DNA from 3 places in the Alteromonas sp. KC3 genome. Region 2 is predicted to be linked to each of the others. Evidence: predicted binding sites of a transcription regulator. Region 2 holds the regulator's gene; each other region holds the start of a gene.
The links. The regulator ArgR, encoded in region 2, controls arginine synthesis, uptake and breakdown. The targets are predictions, from matches to a motif close to ANTGAATANNTATTCANT.
Positions count from the first base shown of each region.

Region 1: the regulator ArgR is predicted to act here: its motif matches at 4,290-4,307, upstream of gltB (glutamate synthase large subunit).
Region 3: the regulator ArgR is predicted to act here: its motif matches at 1,837-1,854, upstream of JN178_RS01765 (aspartate aminotransferase family protein).

Region 1 covers NZ_AP024235.1:3,509,803-3,520,402, reverse strand. The annotation lists gene gltB (glutamate synthase large subunit) at 1-4,123, opposite strand, end outside; gene JN178_RS15590 (N-acetylmuramoyl-L-alanine amidase) at 4,744-5,661, shown strand; gene arcB (aerobic respiration two-component sensor histidine kinase ArcB) at 5,739-8,093, shown strand; gene JN178_RS15580 (PH domain-containing protein) at 8,192-8,755, shown strand; gene JN178_RS15575 (PH domain-containing protein) at 8,755-10,353, shown strand; gene JN178_RS15570 (diguanylate cyclase) at 10,382-10,600, opposite strand, start outside.
Region 2 covers NZ_AP024235.1:3,828,861-3,839,460, forward strand. The annotation lists gene mdh (malate dehydrogenase) at 398-1,336, opposite strand; gene argR (transcriptional regulator ArgR) at 1,573-2,037, shown strand; gene JN178_RS16930 (type 1 glutamine amidotransferase domain-containing protein) at 2,111-2,794, opposite strand; gene JN178_RS16935 (TonB-dependent receptor) at 2,981-6,190, opposite strand; gene JN178_RS16940 (PhnD/SsuA/transferrin family substrate-binding protein) at 6,573-7,469, shown strand; gene JN178_RS16945 (hypothetical protein) at 7,466-8,416, shown strand; gene udk (uridine kinase) at 8,596-9,219, shown strand; gene JN178_RS16955 (NupC/NupG family nucleoside CNT transporter) at 9,232-10,443, shown strand.
Region 3 covers NZ_AP024235.1:408,974-419,573, forward strand. The annotation lists gene astA (arginine N-succinyltransferase) at 1-385, opposite strand, end outside; gene JN178_RS01765 (aspartate aminotransferase family protein) at 406-1,614, opposite strand; gene JN178_RS01770 (HDOD domain-containing protein) at 2,014-3,177, opposite strand; gene JN178_RS01775 (anthranilate synthase component II) at 3,367-3,960, opposite strand; gene trpS (tryptophan--tRNA ligase) at 3,998-5,005, opposite strand; gene rpe (ribulose-phosphate 3-epimerase) at 5,037-5,714, opposite strand; gene JN178_RS01790 (TorF family putative porin) at 6,135-6,863, shown strand; gene JN178_RS01795 (hypothetical protein) at 7,106-7,414, shown strand; gene JN178_RS01800 (DUF2970 domain-containing protein) at 7,424-7,624, shown strand; gene JN178_RS01805 (Dam family site-specific DNA-(adenine-N6)-methyltransferase) at 7,636-8,526, opposite strand; gene JN178_RS01810 (SPOR domain-containing protein) at 8,713-10,131, opposite strand; gene aroB (3-dehydroquinate synthase) at 10,223-10,600, opposite strand, start outside.

The sequences.
Region 1 (10,600 bases), 320 kb from region 2:
CGCCTGTCATATATTCACAGCCGTTATCGCCAATACCTTCGACTACTGCGATAGCACCAGAGTTACGTACACCAAAACGTTCGCCTGCACGGCCCGCTGCAAATAGCTTACCGCCAGTGGCACCGTATAGACATGTGTTACCCATAATGGCGCTGTCGTGCGCGTCAAAGTTAATGTTGCGTGGCGGGTGAATTACTAGCTTACCGCCAGTCATACCTTTACCCACATAGTCATTTGCATCACCTTCAAGGTGCATATGCAAACCACCTGCGTTCCACACACCAAAGCTTTGGCCGGCAGTGCCGGTAAGCTCTATTTTTATCGGAGTATCTTCAAAGTCGTGGTTACCGTGGTGCTTAGCAATTTCGCCTGACAACAGAGCGCCAACCGAACGGTCAGTATTGCGTATTGGGTATCTTAGTGTAGTCGATTTACCATCGATAACGGCTTGTTGTCCGTCTTTAAGCATCTGCGCATTCAACTCGCCTTTATCTACAGGCGCGTTGGTCGTTTCTGAACAGAATAACCGCGTGTGCTCACCTGCTTGCGGCTGCACTAATAACGGTGATAAATCTAAACGGTTTTGCTTCGCGGTAATGCCGTCTAATACTTTAAGTAGTTCAGTACGGCCAACAAGATCGTCGAACTTGGCAACACCTATCGATGCCATAATTTCACGTACTTCCTGCGCGATAAACTTAAAGTAGTTCATCACCATTTCAGGAAGACCGATAAAGTGGTCGTCACGCAGTTTCTGATCTTGAGTTGCAACACCGGTCGCACAGTTGTTCAAGTGACAAATGCGAAGGTACTTACAGCCTAACGCTACCATTGGGCCAGTACCAAAACCGAAGCTTTCTGCGCCTAAAATACCCGCTTTCACTACGTCTAAGCCCGTTTTTAAACCACCGTCGGTTTGAACGCGTACTTTGTGACGCAAGCCGTTTTCGATTAGGGCCTGTTGTGTTTCAGACAAGCCTAGTTCAAAAGGACTACCTGCATATTTAACTGACGTTAGCGGGCTTGCACCTGTACCGCCGTCGTAACCTGAAATGGTAATCAGGTCGGCATAGGCCTTTGCAACACCAGTAGCAATGGTGCCTACACCTGGTTCAGATACCAATTTCACAGAGATAAGTGCAGTTGGGTTGACCTGTTTTAAATCGAAAATTAGCTGAGCTAAATCTTCAATTGAATAGATGTCATGGTGTGGTGGCGGAGAAATAAGGGTTACGCCAGGTACAGAGAAGCGCAGCTGCGCAATGTACTTGTTCACCTTATCACCCGGCAACTGACCGCCCTCACCAGGTTTTGCACCTTGCGCTACTTTAATTTGAATTACGCTAGCATTAACTAAGTAGTGTGGTGTTACGCCAAAGCGACCTGAAGCCACCTGCTTAATCTTTGAATTTTTCTCAGTACCAAAACGAGAAGGATGTTCACCACCTTCACCAGAGTTAGACTGACCACCCAAGCGGTTCATAGCAATGGCCAGCGCTTCATGCGCTTCTGGACTTAGTGCACCAATAGACATGGCTGCCGTGTCGAAACGAGGGAATAAGTTTTCCGCAGCTTCTACTTCGCTAACATCAATTGGGTCACAGTCAGGGTTTAACGCCAGCAAATCACGAATATGTGCAGGAGCGCGTTCGTTAACAAGTTTTGCATAAACCTGATAGTCGTCATAGTTACCTGACACAACCGCTTTTTGAAGTGTACTTACTACGTCTGGGTTATAGGCGTGATATTCACCGCCGTGGACGTATTTAAGAAGACCGCCGTGGTCAACTGATTTACGTTTAAGCCAAGCAACGCGATTTAGGTTAATTAAATCTTGTTGGAAATCATCGAAGCCGGCGCCTTGAATACGTGAAGTAACGCCATTAAAGCAAAGCTGCATTACTTCGTTATTAATACCAATGGCCTCAAACAGCTTAGAGCTTCTGTAGCTGGCAACGGTACTAATACCCATCTTCGACATAATTTTGTACAAACCTTTGTTGATACCTTTACGGTAGTTCAACGTGGCCTGCATTGGTGTGATATCAAGCTCGCCTTTCTCGCAAAGTTGCTCAATAGTTTCATAGGCAAGGAAAGGATAAATCGCTGTTGCACCTAAACCAATCAGCACCGCAAAGTGATGCGGATCACGTGCACTGGCGGTTTCAACAACTATGTTGGCATCGCAGCGTAGTGACTTCTCAACTAAGCGACGCTGTACAGCTCCAACTGCCATTGCCGCAGGGATAACTAAACGGTTTTGCTTGATATTTCTATCTGACAAAATAACGAACGCAGCACGTTTGTTTTTCACCAGCATTTCAACTTCATTACATACGCGTTCAATGGCTTTCTTTAAGCCTTCTTGTGGAGCATATTGAAGCTCTACTACTTCGGAGTAATAGTTGTCTGGGTTAAATTCACGTAGCTGTTTCAGGTCGGTATACATCAATATTGGCGAGTCAAACAATACGCGGTCTGCGTAGCCTGAGGTTTCGCTAAATACGTTTTGTTCACGACCAATACAGGTTGCTAACGACATAACGTGGTTTTCACGTAGTGGGTCAATTGGCGGGTTAGTTACCTGAGCAAATTGCTGACGGAAGTAGTCATACACTGTGCGCTGACGCGATGACATCACCGCCATTGGCGTGTCGTCACCCATAGAGCCTACGGCTTCTTGGCCGTCTTTTGCCAGTACCTTAACAACCTGTTGAATTTCTTCGTAGCTGTACGCGTGAAGCTTGTGATACACCGCCATGGCGTCGTCATCGAACACACGCTTACCAATAAGCGATGCATCGAGTTGTTCAATCGGTGTTAAACGACGAATGTGCTTTTCTAGCCACTCTTTATAAGGATGACGTTCTTTTAAGTCATCATCAATTTCGTTTGAGCGCCAAATTTTGCCGGTGTAAGTATCAACGGCAAGCATTTCACCAGGACCAACGCGGCCCTTTTCAATAACGTCGGCTTGCTCGTAATCCCAAATGCCCACTTCTGAGGCAAGGGTAATAAAACCATTTTTGGTAATGACGTAGCGAGCAGGGCGTAAACCATTTCTATCGAGGTTACACGCAACATGGCGGCCATTAGTCAATACGATACCGGCTGGACCATCCCACGGCTCCATGTGCATAGAGTTGAACTCATAAAATGCACGAAGGTCGTCATCCATGGTTTTGTTGTTTTGATATGCAGGTGGCACAAGCAAACGCATAGCACGGAATAAATCCATACCGCCTGCCAAGAACAGCTCTAGCATATTATCAAGAGACGACGAGTCTGAGCCTTCAGTGTTTACAAAAGGTGCTGCGTCTTTCAAATCTGGGATAAGCGGTGTAGCGAATTTTGCAGCACGTGCCATTGCCCAGTCGCGGTTTCCTTTAATGGTATTAATTTCACCATTGTGCGCAAGGAAACGGAAAGGTTGTGCCAATGGCCAGCGTGGCAATGTGTTAGTAGAAAAGCGCTGGTGGAATACACAAATAGCGCTTTGCATGCGTTCGTCAGCCAGATCGTGATAAAACGCTGGCAAGTCTTTAGGCATTACCAAGCCCTTGTAAATAGTTACAAGACCTGACAAGCAAGCAACGTAAAAATCTGGATCGGCTTCAAGGCGTTTTTCTGCTCGACGGCGGATCATATAAAGGCGACGCTCTAAGTCGCGTTTACGCCAACCCGCAGGGGCATTCACAAATACTTGTTCAATTTGCGGTACGCCCGTGAGTGCGAGTTCGCCGAGTACTGAGCGGTCGACAGGCACTTCGCGCCAACCCACTACTGATAGCGTTTCTCTTTCTAGTTCTTCATTTAGTATCTCACGCGCAGTTTGCGCAAGTACTGGGTCCTGACTTAAAAAAATCATGCCCACGCCGTATTTTTTGCTGAGTTTCCAGCCATTTTCTTCGGCGATTGCATGGAAGAACGCATCCGGTTTTTGCAGTAGTAAACCACAGCCATCACCGGTTTTCCCGTCTGCGGCGATACCGCCACGATGCTGCATACGGTCTAGGCCGTGAATTGCAGTTGTTACCAATTCATGACTGGCTTCCCCGTGGGTGTGGGCGATTAAGCCAAACCCGCAGTTGTCCCGGGAATCATTGGGATTATATAAACTCATCTCTTAACTCCTTCAACCTTTTGACTGGGCAAGGTATGCGTTGCGTGTAGATGCGCCTAGGTTTGCGTATCACAACATGGTTAGACGTCTTTTGTGCTCACACGCGTTATTGCGTGCGGCCTGCGCCTTTCTTGTCGTTTATTTATTATTAGAGGATTCCAGTCTTTCCGCATTTTTATGCATTATTGCGATGCGGGCCGTACAAAATACCCACATTAAAATCTAAAATCAAACGTAAAAAGTGTCACTGATATAGTGAATTAGTATAACTCGGTAAAAATCTATATTTTTCAGTGTCATATAGTCGTGAAATATAGTTTGTAATGGAGTTGTTATAATTTTATTAACGTCTTGATTAGTGTATCTTCAAATGATAACGGCTCTCATTTAAAAAGTGGTTGTGAATAATTATGCTTTGATTTTATTGTTTTATGTTGTCAATGGGCTAAGGAATGTATTTTTATGTAGATGTAAACATCAAGTTCCACTTGAAATTGATGTTTGCTATATTGGTTAAAAAGTGAGCTAATGTAAAGTGTGGTGATCTTAATCAAGCCAATAAATATGCACTGAATAGATGTACGCAGTGCTACTGCAAACATCTACTTAAAAGGATTTTTATGCCGACTTCATCTTTCGTACCATCAAGTACCCTCGTGATGAAATCCCATTTACTCAATGGTCCAAATGTCAGTTTCTCCCCATCGCCTAATTCTTCTGGCAGTTTTGATGAAGATTTGCCTGACACAATTGTCATTCATTTCACAGCTGGAAGTAGTTTAGCCTCTTCTGTAGATGTAATGACAAATCCTGATAGCAACGTTTCCGCCCACTTTGCGATTGGCAGAAATGGTGACATTGTCCAAATGCTGCCGACCAATAAGATTGCATGGCATGCGGGTAAAAGTAGTTACAAAGGCAGAACAAATCTCAATCGGTATTCAATAGGCATTGAGTTAGATAATGCAGGACAGTTAACGCAAAATAGTCGAGGCGAGTTTAAAACGTGGTTCGGAAAAACATGCCACCAAGATGATGTTGTTGAAGCTGTACATCGAAACCAAACGGCAAAAACCTACTGGCACAAGTTTACCGATGAGCAAATCGCGAGAACGTATGCTTTGTGTAAAGCGTTGTGTCAGCGTTATCACATAAAGGTGATTGTTGGCCACGAAGAAATCGCACCAGTAAGAAAGATTGACCCGGGTCCTGCGTTTCCCCTTGACGAATTGCGCGCGAGGTTGCTGAACATAAAAATAGAGCCTGCGAGAGAAACAAAAATATCAGCGAAAAGTGCTTTTAACAGCGCTGAACGGGAAGTTGTGAGCAAAAAGCGAGCTAGTGTGAATGCAAGCACACTAAATGTCCGCTTAGGCCCGGGTACAGACTTCGAGAAAATACAAGGTGAGGTCAACAAAGGCGATAAGCTTACCATTATCGAAAAGCAGGGAGAGTGGGCCAGAGTGTCATACACTGCTACGGGTTGGGTAAACACGCGATACATCAATGAAGTTAGTGAAAAGTTACCAAGTAAATGACGGCAATTACGTTGTACATTCCCGAAGCGCACAAAGCCTGCTAGGATAGGGGCAAAATAAGCTTAGATTAGACGTACATGCATTCAGATTCACCAAACGATTCTTGGGCAATTCGGTTTGCTCAATTTGTTCAACGTTTTGGCACATTGAAACTCAGCATTCTCTTCGTAGTGCTGTCATTGGTGTTCACGTTGGGCGGTTCATATGTTATCCGCGTGAGTATGGGAAGCCAAGTTCAGCCCGATGATTTCATAAGCGCAGTTGTGCTCACCATGCTATCCGCTCCATGGGTGCTGTATTTTTTCAGCGAGCTTATTAAGCAACTGGAAAATTCACGCACAAATTTGAAAGAAGTGGTAAGCCAACTTGAAAGTCTTCGCGAAGAAGACGTGTTCTTGAATCGAGAGCTTCAAAGCAATATTCGCCAGCTTAACCATGAAATAGAGCAGCGTAAGCAAGCACAAGAAGAGCGCGAAGCCCTGTTTAAAGACTTGGAAAAAGAAATACAAGACAAATCTGAACAGGAAGCACAAGCCAGACGTTTATCAACACTCTTGCGGTCAATTATCGATGCGTCACCGGATCTTATCTACTATCGCAATGAAGAAGGTCGCTTTGCAGGTTGTAATCGTATTGCCGAGTTGATGACAGGCAAAACGGAACAAGAGCTTCTTGGGCTAACGCCAAAAGATGTGTATGAAGAAGAACTCGCTCGTCAAATCGTTGCTAGTGACCATGAAGTTTTAGAGACAAATGCAAGTATCACCGAAGAGTTATGGCTGCGCTTTGCCGATGGGCGTCGTCGCTACTTCGAAATGAAGCGTGTGCCGTTTTTCGATAAAGAAGGTAACCGCTTAGGTTTGTTATCGTTTGGTCGAGACATGACAGAGCGCAAGCAAGCAGAAAATGCAGCAGCGAAAGCGAGTACCGACAAAACGCGTTTTATTGCAACGATTAGCCATGAGTTGCGTACGCCGCTTAACGGTATCGTTGGGCTTAGTCGTATGTTACGTGACACTGATTTAAGCGATGAGCAGTTCAGTTGGGTAAGTACAATTTATGCCAGTGCAATTACGTTAGGTAACATTTTTAACGACATTATCGACCTAGATAAACTCGACAGAGATAAATTAGAACTTAGCCTTAAAACGGTATCGCTTAAAGATTTTACGGAAGAGCTAAGCAGTATTATTCGCTTACTTGCTGCGGATAAACAGTTAGAACTGAAAACGACAATCAACGAGCCGTTGCCACGCTTGGTTGAAATTGACGGTACACGCTTACGCCAAATTTTGTGGAACATATTGTTCAATGCGGTCAAGTTCACGCAAAAGGGGCACGTAAGTTTGTCGGTGTCATCGACGAAACCTGACGGTGATAAGGCGTATGTTACCTTCATTATTGAAGATACCGGCGTGGGTATTCCAGAGAGCGAAATAGAGAAGATTTTCGCCATGTATTACCAAGTCGATCATCCAGATCATCAGTCAGCCACAGGTACCGGCATTGGACTTGCTATTTGTAAGCAAATGGTCGACTTGATGAAAGGCGAAATCCACGTTTCAAGCCAAGTGGGCAAGGGAACTCGATTTGAAATTGTACTACCCGTGCAAATTTCAAATAGCCCGATGAAAGTCGCGCAGCTAGAAGTGACTGGTCTTAATATCCTACTGGTAGAAGATATCGAGCTTAACGTTATGGTAGCGAAGGCCTTGCTTGAAAAGCTAGGTCAAAGAGTGGATGTCGCTATGACAGGGCAAGAAGCCATTGATAAAGCACGCGCCAATCAATATGACTTAATCCTACTTGATATTCAGTTGCCTGATATGACAGGTTTTGACGTTGCCAGTACGCTCATTGAGGAAGACTTGGTCATGCAAACTCCCATTGTGGCGTTAACCGCAAATGTCATTAAAAAGCGTGATGAGTATTTAGAAAACGGTATGGATGATGTCATCGCCAAGCCTATCAAAAAGTCTCGTGTGATCGAGGTGTTTAATGAACTGTTTCATGCGCCACCGGCGCCTCTTGAAGTTGACGGTGAAGTAGAACGTCCTGAGCCGAATAAAACATTAAGTAACATTTTAGATATGGACTTACTACAGATGTTGGTTGATACCATAGGCGACGAAATGGTGCGTGCTAGCGTGAAAGTATTCCAAGAGAAAATGCCAGAGTATATGGAAATACTGCAGTTGAGCTTAAGTGCTGATGAAAAATCAGAAGTATGTTCTCAGGCACATAAAATAAAAGGTGCAGCAGGCTCTGTAGGTTTGGCACGTGTGCAGCGTATAGCAAACCAAATTCAGCAAGGCGATCACCCTACATGGTGGGAGAACGTGCATGACTGGGTTGAAGAGCTTCAGATGGCGGTTCAACACGATATGAAAGCACTTCACGACTGGTTGAATGAACAACAAGTTGACGATTAAAACAGGCCTATAATTAAAATAACGAGACTATTCGTTCATTTAAAAAGGGGCTTTTGCCCCTTTTTTAGTGGCGGCGAAAAAGCATAAGGAAGATGAGTATGATGAACCAAGTAGATTTGCAGCCTGATAATGTTCAATTTTCAAATCAGCAAGTGCGTTACGATGAGTTACCACATTTAGACGCGCTAGTGCTCGAGCCTATTAGCCCCAAGTATCGAATGCTCAACCTCGTGTTTGTAACACTCCTAGCGCTTATTTTGATTGGGGTTGTGTCCGTTTTACGGTTTAACCCCTTTTTCGATTTGCCTGAAGATTTAGTTTACGCTTATCCCTTTATTGTTGGGGTTATTAGCACATTGGGACTTGTTTGGTTTATTTACCACTGGTTTGCCGACACCAAAATTATGTACGCCGTGCGAGAGCAAGATATAAGCAAACAGTCTGGTTTAGTGTTCAGAGGACTTTCTTGTCAGCCAATTTTACGAGTACAGCATGTTGAAGTAAAAAGAGGTCCATTCGATAGATGGGCGGGGCTGGCGAAACTGCAAGTTTTCTCTGCAGGTGGCGAAATGCATACCTTCGAAATACCGGGTCTTCCCCTTGAGCGCGCACAACGAATTCGCCAATATATCCTCGATCATAAAGATGTGAGTGCACGCTAATGTCAGAGCAAACCACGTCTATGCCACAAGAGGCAACACCGACAAAAGTTGAAACCGGTGATGATTGGAGAAGGCTGTCACCCATTGCCATTGTTTACTTTACGGTGCGCAATATTATCAATACTGCACAAGGACTGGTCTATGCCATCCCTGCAATTGCGGTGAGTCTTAATATCTTCGAAAACCTCAACTCTCCGGAAGCCCATATCGGTATTGCCGCTGTCATTATTCTTACCACATTAAGCGGCGTTGTAAGTTTCTTGATGTATAAGTTTAGGGTTCATAATCAGCATGTAGAAATTCATACGGGTGTGTTTCAACGCCGTTATACCAATTTGCCGCTATGGCGCATTCAGAACGTTAAAATAGAGTTGCCCTTTTATTATCGGCCATTTGGATATGCGTTAGTTGTGTTAGACACGGCAGGTAGCGGAAAAGAGGAAGCTAAAATTGTCGCAGTGCCGCTAGACTATGCCCATGCACTCAAAAAACGCGTGTTATTTGAGAAAGCCCACCGCGATGATTCCGCCAATACTTCATCGACGGATATGAATGATACCGTGGATGAGACAGCGGCTTCGCAGCAAGACGCCTCTGAAGAAATTCTTAATACTCGCTCAGTAGGTGACATTGTGATCCACGGCATCACCAACAACAGAGTGTGGATCATATTGGGAGCGGCAGCGCCGTTTTACGATGACGTTATAGGATTTGTATCTGAGTGGCTTGCTGAAAAAGGGCTGCAACTCAACCAGTTAGTAGGTGAACAAGCGATAGCGTGGTGGCAGTTTAGTTTGTACGCATTTGTCATTATTATGATGGTGATGGCTGCAATGGCTTTACTTAGCGTAGGCGGGGCACTATTTACGTTTTATGGGTATACACTCTCTCGGGCTGGCGACAGGTATATTCGAAGAAGCGGACTCCTTAATAAGCTAGAAGTCAGCATGCGTGCGTCGCGTATTCAAATGATAACTGCAAAACAGGACTGGCTAGATAAAGTCCTCAAGCGGGTAAATTTGTACTTCGAGCAAAACACAACGGCAAGCCAACAAGTGCAAGAGTTAATGTCGCCTAACAAGCTTATTGTGCCTTCTGTAACCGAGTCGGAAGCCTTAGCCTTAAGTCGTGAAGTTATGCCAGGGTGTGATCTTCATCATCAAACTTATCAAACCATTAGCAAGCGCTTTATACTCCATTGGTTAGCGGTTGCCTGGACGGTACCTTTCTTATTCGCACTTTGTGTGGGCATTATTAGTGATCATCTAGATATTATCTTGTTGTCTTTAAGTGGGTTTACTGCCGTTGGTCTACTATTGACTCTACGCTGGTGGCGCTGGGGTATTGCGTTTGATAAAAACTACGTTTACGTCAGACGCGGCCGAATAGGGGTAGACTATTTGTGTTTTGAGCCCTACAAAGTGCAACAAGTTATGGTAAAACAAAGTGTATTTATGAAGCGAAGAGGGCTCGCTACGTTAAAAGTTGTCCTTGCTTCCGGTGCGGTGACCGTTCCTTTTCTACCTGAAACCTATGTGCATGAACTTGCAGATAGTATTTTACATGAGGTGGAATCGACTAGGCGTTCGTGGATGTAGAAAAGCATCAATGCGCAGGGCTAGTTCGTTAGGCCTGCGCTTTTGTTTCATCCCGGGTGACAATACGATCCTTACCACTGTGCTTAGCCTGATAAAGTCGTGCATCTGCAACGTCCAGTTGCGATTCAAGACAATCGAACTCTTCTGCACACACGCCAATACTACATGTAATATTAAATTTATGATTGGTAAACTGTGTGGTACGAACCGCATTCATAAATTGCGATAGCGCTGCTAAATAGGCTTT
Region 2 (10,600 bases):
GTAGGCTCTCCTGTGCCAAGGATGCCGTGACTAAGCCTACAGAGATGCAACAAAAAGGCTGGATACGTAAGGTTGTAACAGACTTTCTACTCTCTAAAGTAATTAGCGCTAATAAAATAGCATCTTGGAGAGAAGACTGGAAAGGTAATTAAAATGTAGGCTCTCCTGTGCCAAGGAAGCCGTGACTAAGCCTACAGAGATGAAACAATTAGGCTGGAAACGTAAGATCGTAACAGACTATTCTTTTTTAAAACTTCAATGATTAGGCTATTGAGGTGCCTAGAGTTGGCGGGGGTTTGATAAGTAGGCTCTCCACCGCAAGGATGCGGTGGCGAAGCCTACAGGGAAGTATTCACGGCGTGCCTACGTTCAAAGGCCCGCCAATGATGCTCTCCAATTAGCCGTTTACGAAGTCAACGCCTAGCTTGATGTCGCCGCGTAGGCCTTCAAGCATGTCGTTTTTCGCTTTTTCTTCGAATGCGCTAAGCTCGCCATATGGCAAGATTTCTTCAACACCGTTTGCGCCTAGGCGAACTGGGTGTGCGAAGAATGCTGCGTCGTCGCTGTCGTCAGTTTGTACGTAAGTGTACTCAACAACGTTCTCACCTTGCATTGCTGCAACTAGAGATAGACAGAAACGCGCTGCTGCTTGACCCATAGATAGGGTTGCAGAGCCGCCGCCTGCTTTTGCTTCAACAACTTCAGTACCTGCGTTCTGGATACGCGTTGTTAGGCTAGCAACTTCTTCGTCTGTGAACTCTACACCTTCAACTTGTGAAAGAAGAGGAAGGATTGTAGTACCAGAGTGACCACCGATTACCGGTACGTGTACAGAAGATACGTCTACACCTTTAAGCTCAGCAACAAACGTTTCAGCACGGATAACGTCAAGCGTAGTTACACCGAAAAGCTTGTTCTTGTCGTAAACGCCTTTTGCTTTTAGCGTTTCTGCTGCAATCGCAACAGTTGTGTTTACAGGGTTAGTGATGATACCAACACACGCGTTCGGGCAGTTATCAGCTACACCTTCAATTAGGTTCTTAACAATGCCGGCGTTGATGTTGAACAGATCAGAACGATCCATACCTGGCTTACGAGGCATACCAGCTGGGATAAGAACAACGTCAGATCCAGTTAGTGCTTCAGCTAGGTCATCTTTACCGTGACCGGTTACTTTTACTGCAGTGGGGATGTGGCTCAAATCAACAGCAACACCAGGAACAACTGGCGCTACGTCGTAAAGCGCTAATTCTGAACCTGCTGGCAATTGTGTTTTCAACAACAAAGACAGCGCCTGACCAATACCACCGGCAGCACCTAACACGGCTACTTTCATACCATTTCTCCTATGGGATTACTTCACGTATTTAAACGGAACGTCACACTAATGCAACGCGGGGGAAAACTCAATCACCGGATCGTCTTATTAACGTTATTTTTAGCGATTTTTATGCGATATTCATTATCATGAATGATTATGCAAACAAATTGCGCAAAGTCCACCTGTGGGGCACAATATAGCAACAATAAATAAAAACCTTTTTAACGAACGATAGAATAGAAAGAGCGCTAATGGCTAACGCAAAACAAGAGCAACTGATAAAAGCTTTCAAAGAAATACTTAAAGCAGAGAGTTACGGTTCACAAGGCGAAATTGTTGATGCTTTAAAAGCACAAGGTTTTGACAATATTAGCCAGTCCAAAATATCTCGCATGCTAAGTAAGTTTGGTGCGGTGCGCACGCGTAACGCCCGAGGTGACATGGTGTATTGCTTACCGCCAGAACTCGGTATGCCTACAGCAAAAAGCCCGCTTAAACAGTTGGTGCTGGATATTGTTCATAACAACGTGATGGTAATCATTAGAACAAGCCCAGGCGCAGCACAGCTTATTGCACGCCTTCTCGACTCCCTAAGCAAAAAAGACGGCGTGCTAGGGACTATTGCTGGCGACGATACTATTTTTATTGCACCGGCAGATGTATCGAACATAGAAGAGCTTCGTCAACGCGTAGAAGACTTGTTCGAAAACGTATAGGTTTACTGTCGAATAGCAAAAAGCCGCGAGGCCTTGTGGAGGGTTCGCGGCTTTTTTGCATCTAATCGTGACGCTACGACAACAAATTAATAAGCGCGTCAGCAGCCGGACGAGACGATGGCGGATTTTGCCCGGTCACCAACAGTCCGTCACTACACACTTTCACAGCAAAATCATCGGCACTTTCATACTTACCGCCTTTTTTAACCAACTCATCTTCGACTAAGTACGGCACCACATCGGTAAGTTCCATTGCAGCCTCTTCGCTGTTTGAAAAACCGGTTACCGCTTTTCCATCAACTAAGTACTTACCCTCTGGGTCTTTAACATCTTTAAGTACAATCGGTGCGTGGCAGACTGCACCTACCGGTTTTTTCGCTGCAATAGTGTCTTCAATTAGCTTAATTGAATGCGCGTTATCCGATAAGTCCCAAAGTGGGCCATGTCCACCTGGATAAAACACCGCATCGAACTCGTCGGCTCTTACATCTTCTAGCGGAATTGTTGAGGCTACAGCACTGCGAGCAACTTCATCTTTTGTGTAACGGATAGCGTCATCTGTCATGGCGTCATCCGTCAAACTGTTGGGGTCAATTGGCACTTGCCCCCCCATAGGCGATGCTAACGTTAAGGTATAGCCGGCATCTTTAAATGCATAGTACGGGGCGGCAAACTCCTCTAGCCACATACCGGTTTTCTTACCTGTATCACCCATTAGCTCGTGTGATGTCATTACCATTAATACATGCTTAGACATTATTCCTCCTTGCTTGATTATTTAAATCTTGTGCAAGTTGGTTCGCATAAAGAGAGGCGTTAGATCAGTTTTTTGGAAAATCTTAATGAAAGGGAAAGCGGAGCTATTGAATTTTGGGCTTAAAAAAGTGCCACCCCCGATTAAGGAAAGTGGCACCTAACACTACAATTGGTTCACACCATTGGATTAGAAGTCGTATTTAATACCGAACTGAACTTGCCAAACAGACTGGTCAAGAACTTCTAGGTTCTTAATACGGCTGTCGCTGTTCAGGTCAAAGTACTCGTACTGACCATCAACGATGTTTGCAGAAACCACTGCACGCTCATACTCGTAACGAGTACGCTCGATACGACCCCAGTCGTCATTTAGTAAGTTACCGAAGTTCTCGATATCGAAGAACACAGTAAGCTTATGCTCTGGGTAGAATGCAGGTAGTTGCTGCTGAATACGTACATCGATGATAGTAGACCAACGAGAGTTGTCGCCATTACGCTCAGCGATGCCGCCTTTGTACTGTGCAAGCTCAGAGCTGTTGATGTAATCAATGAACTCTTGCTGAGCAGCTAGGTCGCCACCGAATGACGTAGATGCAAACAACGGATCGTCGATACCGTTAGGAACGTATAGCAAGTGACCCGCATCATCGTTACGGCTTTCACGCGCACAACGACCGCCACCAACATCTAGCACACACGCGTTGTTTTCGTCGAATGTGTAGCTGTAAGGCTGACCTGAACGACGTTCAGCAAACACAGACACTTTAGTCTCGTAACCGTCGATTAGCTCTTTGCTCCAGTTGAAGCGCATTTTCCATAGGTGCTCAGTCTGGAAGTTAGACGTACCAGCACGTGGCGCTTGGCGGTCATAAGCTGCGAAGTCAGAGTAGTTTGATGTTGCAGTAGATGAAGTACCGTAGCCCACATCTTCTACATCAGCGTATGTATAGCTAGTGAAGAAGTCGAACGAACCGTAAGACGTTTCCCACGCTTTTGACGCAGACAATGCGTATAGCATAGCGTCGCCGTCGTCTACAGAACCTGTAACAATCGCTTCTGGACCTTCGCTACAGTCGTATACGCCACGACCATCTGGTGCTGTTCCAACAGGGTTTTCACAGCGCTGGTCATACCAGTAAGTTGCATTTTCAAGCTTGTTATATAGAACGTCAGCAGAGAACAACCAGCCTTCAAGTACTTCGATTTCTGGCTCATGTGCAACACCCAAGCTTACTTTCCATGTAGTAGGAATTTCGAAATCTGGTGCTAGTGCATTTACAGTGCCGTCAGGTGCTGTATTCGCTAGCGCATCAAGTACATTTTGAGGGATATACTGACCAGTAGCCGCATCAGGCGTAGTTGGTACTTGGTAAGTTTGACCAGAACCAAAATCTTCGTAATCATCAGAGATCACGCCATCGTTAGAGTAGCTGTTTGAAATCCAAACACTTGGTGCACCGCCAGAGAAACGACCAATACCACCACGAACAGTTGTGTAGTCAGACGCATACCACTGGAAAGACACACGAGGAAGAATTACGTCAAGACCATCGATGTCTGTCGTATTTGTGAAACCGTAGCGGTCAACAAAGTTTTGGTTTTCACGGATAGAGCCTTCTGACTCATACCAGTCATAGCGAATACCGGCGTCGATAGTTAGCTCAGCTGACGCTTCCCATGAATCTTGGAAGTATAGTGAGTTGTAGTTATAACCCCAGATTGCACGAAGGTCGTTTTCGTTGTTAGTAACAGCGTTGTTATAAAGAAGCGCAGACGCTTGTGCATTTGCTAAGTCTTCAATGCTGTCGAACAAGTATGAACCTTCAGAGTTCTGCGCAAACAAGTTGTCTACGTCTACTTCTTCACGCTCGTAACCAAGTTTAAGGATGTGGTCACCAGTAGTGTAAATACCTACTAATTTAACTTGGAAGAAGTCTTGGTCTAGTGAGTTACCGTGACGGAAACGGTCTGGACCAATTGTTAGGTAGTTCTCATCGCCATCTACTTCACGTAGGAAAACAGCGAAGTTAGGGAATTCTGCACCGTTAAGTGAGTTCTGGCCAGTTTCCTGAGTCGTACTTGCAATCTTGAACTGAGTCGAGAAATTTGACGTCCAGTCAGAGAAAACGTGAGCAATGAAGCTTTCAACTTTTTCTGAGCGGTCGTACCATGCAGAAGAAGGAGAAATTCTGTCATCTTGAGTTAGGAAGTTATTACCGTTCTGCTCATTAATAGCGTTACCTTCGGTACTCATGTAAGTGAACTTAGCACGGTGATCAGCATTGATGTTCCAGTCGATGTTAGCAAGGATCTTTTCGTCCTGAACATCGTCTTTCTGGAAGTCACCGATATCGAAGCCCCATACATCAGAAACGACTTGGCGAACTTGCGCAACATCATCTAATGTAATATTCGGGAATTCGTTAACCGCACCTGAACCCGCTGGGCCATTGTTCAGTGGAGCAACAGAATCAAACTTGTCATATGCAACAAAGAAAAACAACTTGTCTTTGATGATTGGACCACCAAGTGTTGCAACGAACGTTTTTTCTTCGAAGTCGAAGTTAAACTCTTCATCACCGTTCTTGTCGCCCATCATTGAGTCGTCAGTGTAGTAGTAAGCTACTGAACCGTGGAACTCGTTAGTACCTGATTTAGTTACGGCATTGATTGTACCGCCAGTAAAACCGTTGTACTCAACGTCAAACGGAGCAGTTTGGATTGAAAGTGATTCAATTGCATCGTAAGAAATTGGTGAACGCTGAGTTGGGTAACCGTTAGCGTTAAGACCGAAACGGTCATTTAGTGCTACACCATCAACAGTTAAAGAGTTGAAACGGTTGTTTGCACCAGCAATTGTTAGTTCTTTCGCACCACCGCTTTGCACGTTAACAGACGCAAACGGGTCTAGTTGAGCAGCATCAGTGATGTCACGGTCAATTGAAGCAACTTGGTTAAGTGCTTCTAAACCTAAGCTAGTGCTCAAGCCTTCGTTAGTATAGCCAGTACCAGCACTGCTACCCGTTACAACGATAACTTCGGTGCTTTGAGCAGATTCAACAGTGATAGGTAATGCAAGCGCTTGGTCAAGAGAAAGATAAACGTTCTCTACTTTTGTAGGAACAAAACCGTCGCCTGTAATCGTTACTGTGTATGGACCACCAACACGAAGACCACGTGCTGAGAAGGTACCACTTTCGTTTGTAGTTGCAGTAGATACTGTACCTGAAGGTTCGTGCTTGATGGTAACTGTTGCACCAGCAAGGTTTGAACCAGCTTCACTAACAACGTTGCCTCGAATTGCTGACGTTGTTGTCTGCGCCATAACTGTACCAGCTAGGCCAGCAGAAACAGCAACAGCGATAGCAACGCGGCTGAGTTTTGCTTTGAAGTTCATGTGTGTGTTTCCCTTTTTGTTTAAAATTCTTTTTTATGGACTTGCGCAGGGCGTTGTCCCTATCAAGACCATTGACTATTTTAGTACCGCGAGAAATTGTTATCGAGGTTCATGTCAAATTTATTACAGTTTTACATTTTTATTTAACACCAATCGCCCGAGGCTAGTGACTTTGCAAAAAAATACTTGACCACATGGTCAAGTTAATTTACTTGTTATAATTGTTGTCTATCTGCAGCGATTGGACGGTTCTATTCTTGGCAGATGTGCGACTAATAAACAGCGTTTAATAAAAATCAGGTTTACCTATAAAAATAAACCTAATTTCAACAACTTAACGCTTTAAAATAAATTTACCTATTGCAATAAATAACCTTAACTGATGAAATCCCTACATAAATCGTTAATTCATTTGGTCGTTTTTTTGGCGAATTTTAGAATTGTTGCCTCCGGAAAGTGGATATTATTTGTCATCGTCGCTATCGCGTGCGGTGCTTTTAGCTATTTACAAAAAAACAATATTTATAATGACATCACCCCACAAACCGGTCAATTTTTATACTGCAAAACTGAATTAAGTGCGAATAGCGACATTTTTTCAGTGTACGTTACCGATGGCCGCATTGCTGAAATGGCAAGAGACAGATTGTGCGCTGACAGCACAATAAAAAGGCAATTCGGCGAAGTGAAAATTATCATCGGCCAAAGCGACTACGACACGTTTCGCTACATCAACCACGGCGTTGTTGACCTAGCATTAGTGAAAAAGAACGTGGTCGACGCATTTGGCGCTGACCAAATATATGGGTTGTCTAGAGTGGCATCGCACCCTAATTACAGTGCCTTTTTCATTGCGTTACGCGAACGCCCGCAGTTAAATAAAGAATACTTGCTTGGTAAAAAGATTGGTCTATTAGATTACCCCAGTAGTCGCTCAGGCCACATTGTGCCCAAAACTGTTCTACAAAATTTAGGGTTAAGCGACACAAACGTATCAATTGTATATTACAGTTCGCACCAAGAGCTTCGAAGAGCACTGTTAGCAGGTGACGTTGATATTATTTCGTCTTATTGGGCTGAAGATGACAGTGACCGCTTTTCAAGAAATTACGCAACACCGTTACAAGAAAGCATAGGTGGAATGCAGTGGTATCTAAAAATGCAGACACAAAACACCGATTTGTTCTGTGCTATGCAGTCTGTTGTACATGAAATAGCTATGGCTCACCCGCGACCATATTACAAAAATATTACACTTGAAGCGGGGTGTAACAAATGATCAAACCTAAGTTCAAATCACCTGCACGCATAGCGTTAAACTGGGCACTGCTATTTCTGTGCTTACAGACTATTGCGCTAATTGGCCAGTACTTTTCATTTAAGGCGGATATCCATGAAGCGCAAGATAAAGTCGAACGCCGTATAAGCCTAGACAGCGCATTTCTAGATGTGGGTAATGAAACGCTTAATACGCCAGTCAATCAATACGCTATCTATCGCTATTTAGATAGATTAAATAGCGAACTCACTAAAGAAGGCTATCCTGTCTTAGTGAGTCATATTCAGGAAATCAGCACTCAATCTCAAGATTTCACACAATACCCTGACGTGACATCTACCTTACTGATGAATGCAGAGCAGCACATTGTACTCGAGATGCGCAGTAAGTCGCCATGGAGTGGGGTGGGATTTAGTTTTATAGCATTGATTTGCTCACTTTTACTGCTTCCAGTATTTGCTATTGCAACGAAAAAGCGTAAAAAAGAGTCTGCTGTTGAAGAAGAATTGCTGCCGCCAACACCTAAGCTCATTATTAACCTCAAAGATAAAACACTTGCCAACGGTGTTGATGACAAGGTGGTTGCACTACAGAATAAGCCATTATGTTTCTATACTGCTTTAGTTAAGTTTTGTATTGAGTACCCCAATCAGCCGCTTCCTCCGCATAAAGATGTGCCGCATGAACTGATGATTCTTGCTAACAAGAGCTTTGGTAGACTGATTGAACTTGGCCATACCAAACGTAAAAGGCCAGACTTTAACGCGAACTTAGACAAAACCTTAAGCGAGATCCGTGCAGCCCTTGATGAAGTGTTTGCCGGGTTCACTGAAGAAAAAGAAATATACTATCCACCTCGGGCTCAGGGCGAGGGCTCTCGCTCTAAGCAACATTCCTATGCCCTGTCGGAAATAAAGTTAGAGGATATTGAAATAATAGGTAATTAGTAGCGAAAACTGACCATTTGGAAAACTTTTTGTGTTTTTTTAAACGCACTGCAATGCCTTGAAAATACAATAAAGTTAAAGCAAAGACCGATCCAAAAACGAAGATCTTGTGAATATAACATTGATTCGCGAGGCCTAAACGCGTATCTTTGCACCAAGAAAACCAGCTTTATAGTACTATGCAATCGCCATTAATTATTGCCATTTCTGGAGCTTCAGGCTCTGGAAAGTCTCTTTTTACAAAAAATTTGTTTAACGGCTTCAGTGCGCAAGGTCGCCCTGTTCAAGTACTGCGTGAAGATCATTACTATCGCGCACAGGATCACTTGCCCATGGAGCAACGTGAGAAGAACAACTACGACCACCCTAATGCATTTGAACATGAGCTATTAAAAGCACATCTTCAAGCATTGCGTGATGGTCAACCCATCGACTATCCACACTATTGCTACAAGACGCACACTCGCCTTCCAGAAACCGAGCGCCTTAATCCTGCGCCTGTAATTATATTGGAAGGTATTATGCTGTTGGCACGTACAGACTTACTTCCTTTGTACGATGTGAAAATCTTTATCGACACCCCGCTTGATATCTGTTTAATGCGTCGAATGATGCGTGACTTAAAAGAGCGTGGTCGTAGCATAGAATCTGTGGCAAAACAGTACGAAGAAACTGTAAAGCCAATGTACCATCAATTTATTGAGCCTAGCCGTTTTACTGCCGATGTTGTGGTAACACAAGGTGGAAAAAATCAAATTGCATTAGATGTGATCAAATCACACATTCAGCAAGCGCTTCTTTAAGGGAATTCACATATGGTTAGTTTATTGGGCATCGCGCTCCTGTTGGCTATTGCCTTCGCATTATCATCGGCGAAGCGCAGTATTAATTGGCGTACGGTGGGTGGCGCATTTGCTATCCAAGCATCCGTTGGTGCTTTCGTCCTTTATTCTGAACCAGGCAAAGAAGTCTTATTGGCGGCGACTCAGTTTGTCGCCAACATCATTGCGTACAGCCAAGAAGGTATTAATTTCTTATTCGGCCCAATAGGCGATAAGTCAATCGCGTTTATTTTCGCGTTCAATGTGTTGCCCGTTATTGTCTTTTTCTCTGCGTTAATTGCCGTGCTGTATCACCTTAAAGTGATGGGCGTTATCATCAAAGTCATCGGTGGCTTTTTGCAAAAAGCACTGGGAACAAGCCGCCCAGAGTCAATGTCTTCGGCTGCCAATATTTTTGTTGGCCAAACAGAAGCACCATTAGTTGTGCGTCCGTTTATACCCCATATGACCAGTTCTGAGTTGTTTGCCATTATGGTGGGTGGCCTCGCCTCTATTGCGGGTTCTGTAATGGCTGGCTATGCAGGTATGGGCGTTGATTTAAAATACCTACTCGCTGCCAGTTTTATGGCTGCGCCGGGTGGTTTATTAATGGCAAAAATCATTTTGCCAGAAACCAGTAAACCCAATGAAAATTTGAATGACGTAGATGCGGAAGATACCGGCTACGCCAATGTATTTGATGCTGCTGCTAGTGGCGCAGCGTCAGGCATGCAACTTGCGTTAAACGTAGGTGCCATGCTACTCGCTTTCATAGCACTTATCGCGATGTTCAACGGCCTTGTTGGCTGGACAGCTGCGCTATTTGGCTATGAAAATGTAACGTTTGAAGGGATCCTGGGCTATGTGCTTCAACCTCTCGCATGGGCAATCGGCGTACCATGGGAGGAAGCACAACTTGCAGGTAGCTTTATTGGTCAGAAAATGGTGGTCAACGAGTTCGTTGCATACCTCAATTTCTTGGAAAACCAATCACAGCTATCTGAAGCGTCTCAGGCCATTATCACCTTTGCACTTTGTGGTTTTGCAAACTTCTCTTCTATCGCTATTTTGATGGGTGGAATTGGTGCTATGGCACCAACACGCAGAAAAGAAATTGCGCGACTGGGATTAAAGGCTGTTATTGCTGCAACGTTATCCAACTTGATGAGTGCCGCACTAGCGGGCTTTTACCTCTCACTCGGTTAAAATTTGTTAAATTAGACTAATTGGTCAAGTTTTTACTAGACTAATTGGTCAGGTTTATGTAAATTACGCGCAAATTCCTCGTGGAGTTGATTTGTATCAATTTCACGACTTTTTTCTGTAGCCCGTCTACCTTTATAATGCCGCAGTCAAAATATAC
Region 3 (10,600 bases), 1.1 Mb from region 2:
GGAACAGTGTACAAATCTCTGTTACGCCAGTGTAATCGTTACAGAAAGTAAGGATATCCACTGTGTTATGGATGTTAAGCTCACGCGATGCATGTACCACTTTGCTCAAGTGGTAATGATAAAACGCATCATCTATGCCAACGGCAGCCTCAATACCTGTCGTACCGACCACCTGGCCGGTGGTGGTATCTTCCATTACAAACAAGTATGACTCATCGCCAGGCTCGGTAACGTTTGCTTTGTTAAACGCAGTTTCGGCACGATCAATTTTGCGTTGTAGTAACTCGTCGTTAACGGGCAAAGACGTAAAGCCTATGCCCGACTCGACAGCTATCTCTTTCAGCGCGTTATAATCTGCTTTTGTGATAGGGCGAATGATATTCATGTTCGCTACTCGTGTTGTAATTATTCGGCGTTTACAACGGCAGCTACCGCGCGTTCGAAACGTGCAAGACCTTCTTTGATGTCTTCATCTGGAATTACCAGTGATGGCGCGAAACGAACAACGTTCATGCCAGCAACAAGACACATTAGATTCTCTTTTGTTGCCGCCATCATAAAGTCGCGTGCACGACCTTGATATTTTTCATTTAGCGCGCAACCAAGAAGCATCCCTTGACCACGAACTTCTTCAAAAACATTGTACTTATCGTTAATCGCTCCAAGCAATTCACGGAACAGTGCTTCTTTCTTAAGAACACCTTCCATAACTTCTGGTGTGTTAACAATATCAAATGCTTTTTCTGCCACAGCACACGCTAGTGGGTTACCGCCGTATGTGCTTCCGTGTGTACCTGCCTTCAGATGCGCGCCAATTTTAGTTGTGGTTAGCATTGCACCAATTGGGAAACCACCGCCAAGTGACTTAGCTGTAGTCAGAATATCTGGTGTTACACCAAGACCCATGTATGCATACAGGTGACCGGTACGGCCAACACCTGATTGTACTTCGTCAAAAATAAGTAGTGCGTTGTGCTTGTCACAAAGCTCGCGTACGCCTTTTACAAAGTCAGCATCTGGTGGAATGATACCGCCTTCACCTTGCAGCGGCTCCATCATTACCGCACAAGTTTTGTCAGAAATCATTGCTTCAAAGGCAGCAAGGTCGTTGTAATCACAGTGATCTACTGCACCTGGCTTAGGACCGAAACCGTCAGAGTAAGCCGCTTGACCACCTACCGTTACGGTAAAGAATGTACGGCCATGGAAGCCTTTATTGAAAGCAATAATTTGGTTTTTCTCTTCGCCGAAATTATCTAATGCGAAGCGGCGCGCAAGTTTAAGTGCAGCTTCGTTTGCTTCTGCACCTGAGTTTGCAAAGTAAACCTTCTCTGCAAACGTCGCATCTGTCAGCTTCTTAGCAAGGCGAAGTGCTGGCTCATTAGTAAATACGTTACTTAAATGCCATAGTTTGCTGCCTTGCTCGGTTAATGCTTTCACTAGCTCTGGGTGGCAGTGACCTAAAACGTTTACTGCAATACCGCCTGCAAAGTCGATGTACTCAGCACCATCTTGATCCCAAACACGCGAACCTTCACCACGAACGGGTACCATACCTGCCGGGTTATAGTTAGGAACCATTACATCATCAAATGTAGCGCGAGTTACGTTCATCTTTGTTACCTCTGCGTTGGGCGCCAAACACACAATGTGGTTTGCAGTTTGTTACTCTTATGACGAAAGCGTTTATTCTTTTCACAAGCAACAAAAGCTGACTTAGGCGCGTAAAAACTAATCGAAATTGGCTAACAGTATGCCATTTTTTTTAACATTTGTCTTCACTGTAAATGGCTGTAGCCCTTTATTTATAAGGACTGTGGCTTAATTTGCATTAAAAGTGAATAACTATTAAATACTGATATATAGCTTTTAGTGTTAACAAGGAATACCAGTACGAGAAAGGCGTAAAGGTACATTGGGGGTCAGTGTATCCTTACAAAAATTCGCCTGATATTGAGTAAAAAGGTAGCACTCATTCGAATAATGAGTGCATGAATATCCAATAAAAATTTACTAATGAGCTTCGTTTTTCACCAAAGGGAGGGTGAAAACGTCAATAGATTTTAACACTTCAAGGCTTCCAGTTGGGTATTTCTGCTCGCTAAAAAGTGGTTTAATTTCTTTCATTTCAACCAGTTTGAGTTGATGCAGCATACGTACTTGCGCATAAGTGCGAGCTTGATGAAGCGTTTTACTAAGCGTTTTTCGTTCCACTGGCGCATTGTCTGCACATAATCGCATAGCGTCAGCTAAGCGTAACCGTGTCATTTGCATATGCGCAAAAATGTCTGCGGTAACCGAGTCGGCAAACTCTTGCTGTAGTGCTATTAAGTGATTTGCAGAAGGTGTAATTTTAAGTAGCGCAGCGTGACGTTTCTGCTCTTTATCTTTTTGACATTCTTGTAGCAAATGCATTTGTATTTTGTCGAAAAGTTTAAAGTACAAACGAGTGACCGCACAGCGACCCAAATTGCTGAGTATACCCAGTGTATAGGCTTCATTCTTATTTAAGCCTGTTTCACCGGCCAAATGCTTTGCGGTTAGTGCAACGCCAGTGGCATAGGCTAGGTACTTTTGCTTTATTTGAGGGTATGGGTCGGTCACTTGAGGTAACGCACGCTTAAGAACGAAGTAGGGGATTAACAGCCTTAAGTTCTCTATGCCCAAGAAACTCAGTGCTGTTCTTAACGTTTCTACCACAATAATGCGCCCACGAGAGTCCTTGCGGCGAAAACGCGGAGTATTTACCACTGCAATGAGATCGTCATAAAGCCACGGCATGCTAGCGGCGATGGGTTCTAGCTTCGAAATAGTGCATGCCCTTACCGATAATGCATCGAGCAACTCACCCATATTTTCTGGTATGGAAAGGGTCGCTTGGCATAACTCGGCTGTGTGACTCAAATACTCAGTCATTTCTCCAAGGAGTATTTCATGTAGTTGATGATTTATACTCTCGACGTAACTCGCTTCTGATTTTTGTTGAAGCCGTTTGTTCTCGATAGCAACTTTTTCTACATGTAAGAGACGACGGCGTGCATCGCCTTGCTCAGATTGCTCATAGGTGACTTCACCGACACGACGACGCCCAAGCATTTCAAAAACACGCTCAGGGGAGACAATCATATTTTCAAAACGATCATCGATTGTAGGTGGCATTGAAGCCCCAATCGTCATGTTAAAAACACTCCTACTCATTACTTTCTTTACAACGGCAACACTATCGTACATGGGGCCTACTACTTCGCTAAACCCGGCGTGGGTAAAGTACCCTGCGGGTGGATTGATATGCCCCTGTTCTTATACTCAGTCAAAAGTAAATGATAAAACAGGGAATTGCGAATAGGTTATCGGCCCACCCTGAATTTACTTAAGAGAAACCGCCGGCTGTTTTAAAAATGCATGCAAAACGTCATGGCCATGCTGGGTTAACAGCGATTCTGGGTGGTATTGTACACCCCAAATAGGATATTGGGTGTGTGAAATAGCCATAATTTCCCTTTGACCACAGGCGGTTTCGCACCAAGCGTCTACACGCAGTGTCGAAGGAAGTGTATTGGGCTCCAGTACGAGTGAGTGGTAGCGAGTGACATCGAAGCGTTCTGGAAGGCCGGCAAACAGTCCTTGATTTGAATGTTGAAGCGCAGATACTTTTCCATGCTTTATTTCCTTAGCGCCTACCACTTTTGCGCCAAATACCTGCCCAATCGCTTGGTGGCCGAGGCACACTCCCATAATAGGGAGCTTTCCAGCAAAATGTTGGATGGCAGCAAGGCTAATACCTGCTTCATTAGGTGTACAAGGGCCCGGAGAAATAACAAGCTGTGAGGGCGATAGGTGCTCAATATCGGCAAGTGATAACGCATTATTGCGTATCACTTCAACATCAGCACCTAGTTCTGTGTAGTACCGCGCCAGGTTATGCGTGAACGAATCAAAGTTGTCAATTAACAGCAACACAGCCGCGATAAACCTCTGTCATTACAATTGCGATGCGTTACGGCTTTGGAATAAACCCAACAGCGTCGTAGACCTTCTTAAGGGTTTGTGCGGCGCGCGCGCTGGCTTTTTCTGCACCTTGGCGCATGACTTCGTCAAGATAAGCGCGGTCTGCACGAATTTCGGCATAGCGCTGCTGAATAGGCTCTAAAAGCGAAACAACCGCTTCGGCCACATCGCCTTTTAAATGGCCGTACATTTTATCAGTGTACTCTGGCTCAAGCTCTTTCACAGGTTTCCCGGTTGATAAAGACAGCAGCGTAAGCAAGTTAGAAACCCCAGGTTTTTCTGTTGGGTTAAAGTAGATGTTTGCTTGCTCGTCAGAGTCAGTGACTGCACGCTTTATCTTTTTAGTCAGCTTTTTAGGCTCTTCTAGAAGACCAATGAAGTTATTAGGGTTGGTATCAGACTTTGACATCTTCTTTTCAGGCTCTTGCAAGCTCATGATGCGAGCACCAAAATCTGGAATGTAAGGATCAGGTAGGCGGAATACATCACCGTATAAATTATTCACGCGTGTAGCAATGTCACGAGTAAGTTCAAGGTGCTGTTTCTGGTCTTCTCCTACTGGTACTTTATCTGCTTGGTAAAGCAAAATATCAGCAGCTTGCAAAACCGGATAGCTGTATAAGCCTACGTTAATATTGTTTTCATTTTTCGCCGACTTATCTTTGAATTGAGTCATGCGGTTAAGCTCGCCCATTTGCGCATAGCAGTTCAGTACCCACGAAAGCTGTGCATGCTCAGGGACATGTGATTGCATAAAAATAGTGCTTTTTTGCGGGTCGATACCACAAGCAAGGTAAAGTGCTAAGCCGTCAAGACAGGCTTCGCCGAGTAATTTAGGATCTTGTCTTACAGTAATTGCATGAAGATCTACAATCATATAAAGACAATCGTGATCGTCTTGCATGGAAACCCACTGTTTAAGTGCACCCATATAGTTGCCAAGGGTAAGTTGTCCAGAAGGCTGACAGCCACTTAATACAACGGGTTTATTACTCATTTGTCTTTACCTGTATTACGTTTTTAAAATGTTATGCTTTTGATAATGCCGCGAGTTCGTGGCGCATTTGGCCAATAACGTCGCTATAGTCATCTTGAGAAAAAATGGCTGAGCCTGCTACAAACATGTCTGCACCCGCTTCAGCTATGTCGCGAATGTTATCTACTTTTACGCCACCGTCAATTTCTATTCGAATGTCGTAGCCACTTTCTTTAACTCGCTGTTTAACGGCTCGCACTTTATCGAGGGTGCTGGGAATAAATTTCTGCCCGCCGAACCCAGGGTTAACCGACATTATTAGGATGTGGTGTAGCTTATCCATAACGTGATCAAGGTAATGTAGCGGCGTAGCGGGGTTAAATACCAAACCTGGTTTGCAACCCGAATCAATAATTAGCTGGAGTGAACGATCTATATGTTCAGATGCCTCTGGGTGAAAGCTGATATAGCTCGCACCAGCCTTAGCAAATTTTTCAATGAGATCATCGACCGGTTTCACCATCAAGTGAACGTCGATTGGCGCACTTATTCCATAGTTGCGCAGTGCTTCACAAATCATTGGTCCAAAGGTGAGGTTGGGCACATAGTGGTTATCCATGACATCAAAGTGCACCACATCTGCTCCCGCTTTTAATACTGCTTCTACGTCTTCGCCCAGTCGAGCAAAGTCGGCTGACAATATGGAAGGGGCTATCAAAAATGGTTTCATGGTGCATCCTTTAAGTGAACATCCAAATGCGTTGCCCGATAGAACCTTGAATAAGCTCAACGAGTTGCAAACGCGTGAATTCAGCGAAAGTTTACCCAAAAGCGCATCTGTTTACTACGTATTGCAATAAACAGTCTTTCGATGCGCACTAAATCAGTCGCAAATACCCACAATGCACTGCCCAATTTTGGTGAGGTCGCGTTAAGTTGGTGCATGTTTATTCAGTTTGTCTGCATGTGTATTTGCGCGGTGTGATTTTTTTATAAAATTAAATTAATAAAATTCAATTACTTATTGGTTTGTTGTGCGTTTTTTAAGATGAACCATAAATGGGCATTAAGTTTGCGTTATCCAGTCCAAAAATAAGAAGACAGAAAAACAAATTACAACAACAAATTTGAATTTCACTGGAGAACACACATGAAAACATCTACAAAAAGAACATTACTTGCCGCTGCTATCTCTTCAGCGTGCCTATTAACTGCGATGCCAAGCTATGCTGAAGGCGAGTTCACTGCAAACGCAGGCGTGAGCAGCAACTACATTTGGCGTGGTCTTACACAAACCACTAACGAAGCTGCTGTTCAAGGTGGTATTGATTACGCGCACGAAAGTGGCTTTTATGCGGGTACTTGGGCGTCTAACGTAAACTACGGTGCGGGTGATGTGTACTCATACGAGCACGATATGTATTTCGGTTTTTCTGGTGAGTCAGACGGTGTTGCCTACGACTTCGGTTACCTTTACTACAACTACGACGACGAAGCTAACTTCGATTTTGCTGAAGTATACGGTAGCGTTGGTATGGGTGGACTGAGCCTAACCGTTTATCTGCTAGCACACACAGAAGCTGATGAAGGCGAAGGCCAAGACTTTGGCTTCGCGCAAGCGTCTTATACTTCACTTGATTATGCGTTTGAAGTACTTAATGGCACAGAGTTAGGTTTACACGTAGGCTATCACGAAGGTGACTTTGCAGAAGCGTTCAACGGTGTAGAAGGCTACGTTGATTATGGTATTTCACTGTCTAAAGATGGCTTTAGTTTCGCTATTACAGGTACAGATCTAGACGATATGGGTGGTGAAGACGAATTTGATAACGACGCAGTGAAATTCACTGTTGGTTACTCGATGGATTTCCAACTGTAATTGTGAGTTAGTGTTGGGCCAAGGTAGGCCCAATGAACGTTGAGTTAAAAGCCTAATGCTGTCATTAGGCTTTTTATATTGTGCTTAAGAATAAGGTTTCGCAGTATTGGTGTTAGCAAAAGCTTACAGTGTAGAAAACCTATTTTTGTGCACTTACTTATTTTAGTAACAATAGTCTTGTTCCAACGTTCGATTTGATTATAATGAGATTAATTTTTAAACGAGTGCTAGGAGTATTCAGGATGAAAGTTCTCCCTTTTTTTGCAGTGTGCGGTAGCGCCGCGTTACTTAGTGTAGCGTTGTCGTCTGCGCCTCAATCGCGCTCGTCTGTCTGTAACTATCAACCTGTTACCGAGTTTAATCCTAAACTTCCGGCAAGCCACATTCAAAATCAATGTGCCCGTCATAAAGATGGCGTTGAAGAGGTAAGTTGGTTTTCTTGGATAGCAGGCAAGTCGCCGTCATTTCAGTTTCACTTTCTTGACCTACTCGAACTGCTGCACAGTGATGATGGCAGCGTTGATTTCTCTTCTTCGCCTAACGACGCTTAAGGTGTGATTATGCAATCTGGTACTGGTTTTTGGTCAGTTCTGGGGAGTGTAATTGCTAGTCTGTTTGGTGTTCAAAGTCACAAAAATTACGAACGAGACTTCACAAAAGGCACCTTTATTAGTTTTGCAATTATTGGCGTTGTGCTAGTAATTACCTTTGTGGTTTTGCTGTTTATGTTCGTGAAGTGGTACAGCGGCTACAGTACTTAATCAAACCGCGCTTATATAGAGGGCACCACTACAGGTGACTTCGCTTTTCTTTTTCTCACTTTCGCTTTTGGCAGCACCTTCGCTGGCGGAAAGTAAGCCAATATCTCATCTACAGGTTGTCGCTTAGCACCATTTTGGCTAATTGAACGCTTTACTGAAAGCATGCTGAAATCAGCACCATGATAAAGTGAACGTGTTAGTGGCAAGTCGTGATTGGAAATCAGCACTGGAATACCGCGCTTTTTAGAGGCTCGGGTTGCAAGTTCTGCTAGCTTTTCTTGAGAATCTTGTCCAAAGCTGCGAGCCGCGTAACTCGTAAAAGCAGCCGTTTTACTAATAGGTGCATAAGGCGGATCGCAATAGATCACGTTGCCTCTTCGCGCCCTTGAAAACACTTTTTCAAAAGGCAAGCAGGTAAACGTAGCCTTTTGTGACTTCTCAGAAAAAACGAACATTTCATCTTCGGGAAAGTATGGTTTTTTATAGCGCCCAAAAGGAACATTAAATCGGCCCTGCAGGCTGTAGCGACACAAACCGTTATAACCATGTCTGTTCAGATACAAAAAGAGTATGGCTCGGTAATACTCATCCTGTGTACTGTTGAACTCTTCTCGCAATGCATAATACATTTTTTCGTCGTTACGCTTGTCGCAGAAAAATTCACGCGCATCATTAATTAATGCATCGGGTTGTGCTTTTAAAAAGTTGTACAGGTTAATGAGATCAGGGTTGATATCATTGAGAAGGTAACGTTTGTATTGCGTATTCAAAAATACAGAGCCGGCACCAACAAACGGTTCAATAAGTTTGTTAGCTTGCGGTAATCTGGCTTGAATGTGCTCTACCAAGCTATATTTGCCACCGGCCCATTTTAAAAAGGCCCGGTTTTTCTTTTGCATCATGCTTAAACGTTACTACCTACACGGACTGAAGAAGGTGGTTATTCCTAACGTCGCCGAAGGCATTGCCGGGGAAGGGTCTTTTGACATCACCACACTAAAGGTAGATTGTAACTTTCATCGCTAATGTGAACAACCAGCAAGTGAGATAAGCGCGCGATTTTAGCGCACTATTAGGCAATAGGTGATTTACGGATTGTTAGTCAGAGCTAACTCTTTGAGCACTTGCTCGCCATTCTTAACAAAAGCGTTCTGTTTGCCTGGAAAATCGGGCAAAGTGCTGCGTGCTTGCTGCGCGTCATTAAAATTGGGATAAAGCGTCTTATCAACTACAACGAACCAATCACCACCGTAGCGTTGGGTCTTGTAAACGCGGGTTTTATCGTAAAGTCCGTACTCCAACAAAAATTGCTCAAGTACTCGCTCATCTTTCATCGCTAGCATCTGAATGGCATACTGAGATGGACCTATCCATACGTTTTCAGTGTTAGCCTCGTTCTCTTTCTCGTTCTCGTTATTAGCACTCGCAACAGCGATTGGCTTTTCATCAACAAGGGTGGTTGGCTCAATGACGTCGCTATCTTGGTTTGGGCGCTGGGAATCATCAGTAATGGCACTTTGTGTTTTGTTGCTTGGCCCTAAAGATGAAACAGCCGTGTTCCAGTCAGTGACCAAGTTCGCATCGTCATTTAACAACGGTGCTTCCTGTTCACTCTCACTCACTGTAACAACGTCGATAGTAGCAATATCATTAGGAGAGGTGCTATCGCCAGTAATCTTTGTGTCATTACGGGTAGTGTCTTGGTTATCAGTATTTTCTTCAAGCAACGAGTCGTAGGCTGAGCCTGGTACTGCTTGAGGAGCTGTAGTATTGGTATTGCCGCTTTCGATAGGCGCAAACAGACCTGATAGATTGCTGCCATATTGCCAGTAGACCAAGCCAGCAAACGTAACAAGAAAAATGGCTGCTATAGCACCATATAGCCACTTGGATTTTAAGGGGTTGCTAAACGTGAGTGTATTTTCTCTCTGTCGGTTTTCTAGGTGCGCTTGAAATGCTTCACGTCGAGACGCAATCATTTTGTCGAGGTCCGACTCAAACGTGGGCTGCTCACTCATAACCGACTGGCTACTTATAATGAGTGGCGTTTCAGTATTTTTGGCAGGCAGCCACTGTTTCGCATTTTCTGCCCATTGGCTGTTGGCAAAAAGCAAAACGTTCATGTGTTGTTTGTTACCCGCAAACCGGCTTTGTAGCACTAAATCCCATAATTCCTGTAGCAATTTGTCAGGAAGGTGGTGCGCTTGTGTGATTGCTATGAGAATAGGCCCTTCATGGCCGTTTAAATCTACAAGAAGTTCATTTAGAGGTCTTACGAAACTTCCAACCACTTGCCCGAGTAGTTGACGGCAGAGCTGACGACGATAGTCAGACGTGTCCATATTCTCTTGCGCGGTCAGGTAGGCAATTTCGGTGTCATCATGTTGCTGAAAGACAAACGCCTCTAACGTTTTTTGTTGCTCAGCAATAGACTCACCACTGACAAAAATCAGTTGTGATGAATAATTTACCAAGTACTCCAAACGTTCATGCAGTTCACTTTGCACGGAAGTTCGCCCCTTCGATATACGAAATTAGCCAAGTGGCTTAAACATATTTATTGTACTGTACGTTTTAGCCAAAGCGTGTCGATGAAGGTTAAGATAGTAATTCAGACAATATCGCGTCGGTTACGTCTTTTGTCACAACCGCTTTACCGATACCCTGTGGAAGTACAAAGCGAATATTACCTGCCTCAACCTTTTTATCGCGCTTCATGTGCTTAACATAGTCGTCTTTATTCATGTCGCTAGGCCCTGCTACGGGAAGCTTGAACGTTTCAAATAACGCACTAACACGACGTGTTTCTGACGGTGTAAACCATGACAGCGCTTCTGCTGCTTTACAAGCAAGTATAGTACCAGCGGCTACGGCTTCACCATGAAGCCAGTTGCCATAACCTTGCTCAGCTTCGATTGCGTGGCCAAACGTGTGACCGAGGTTAAGTATGGCGCGTAATCCGCCTTCTCGCTCATC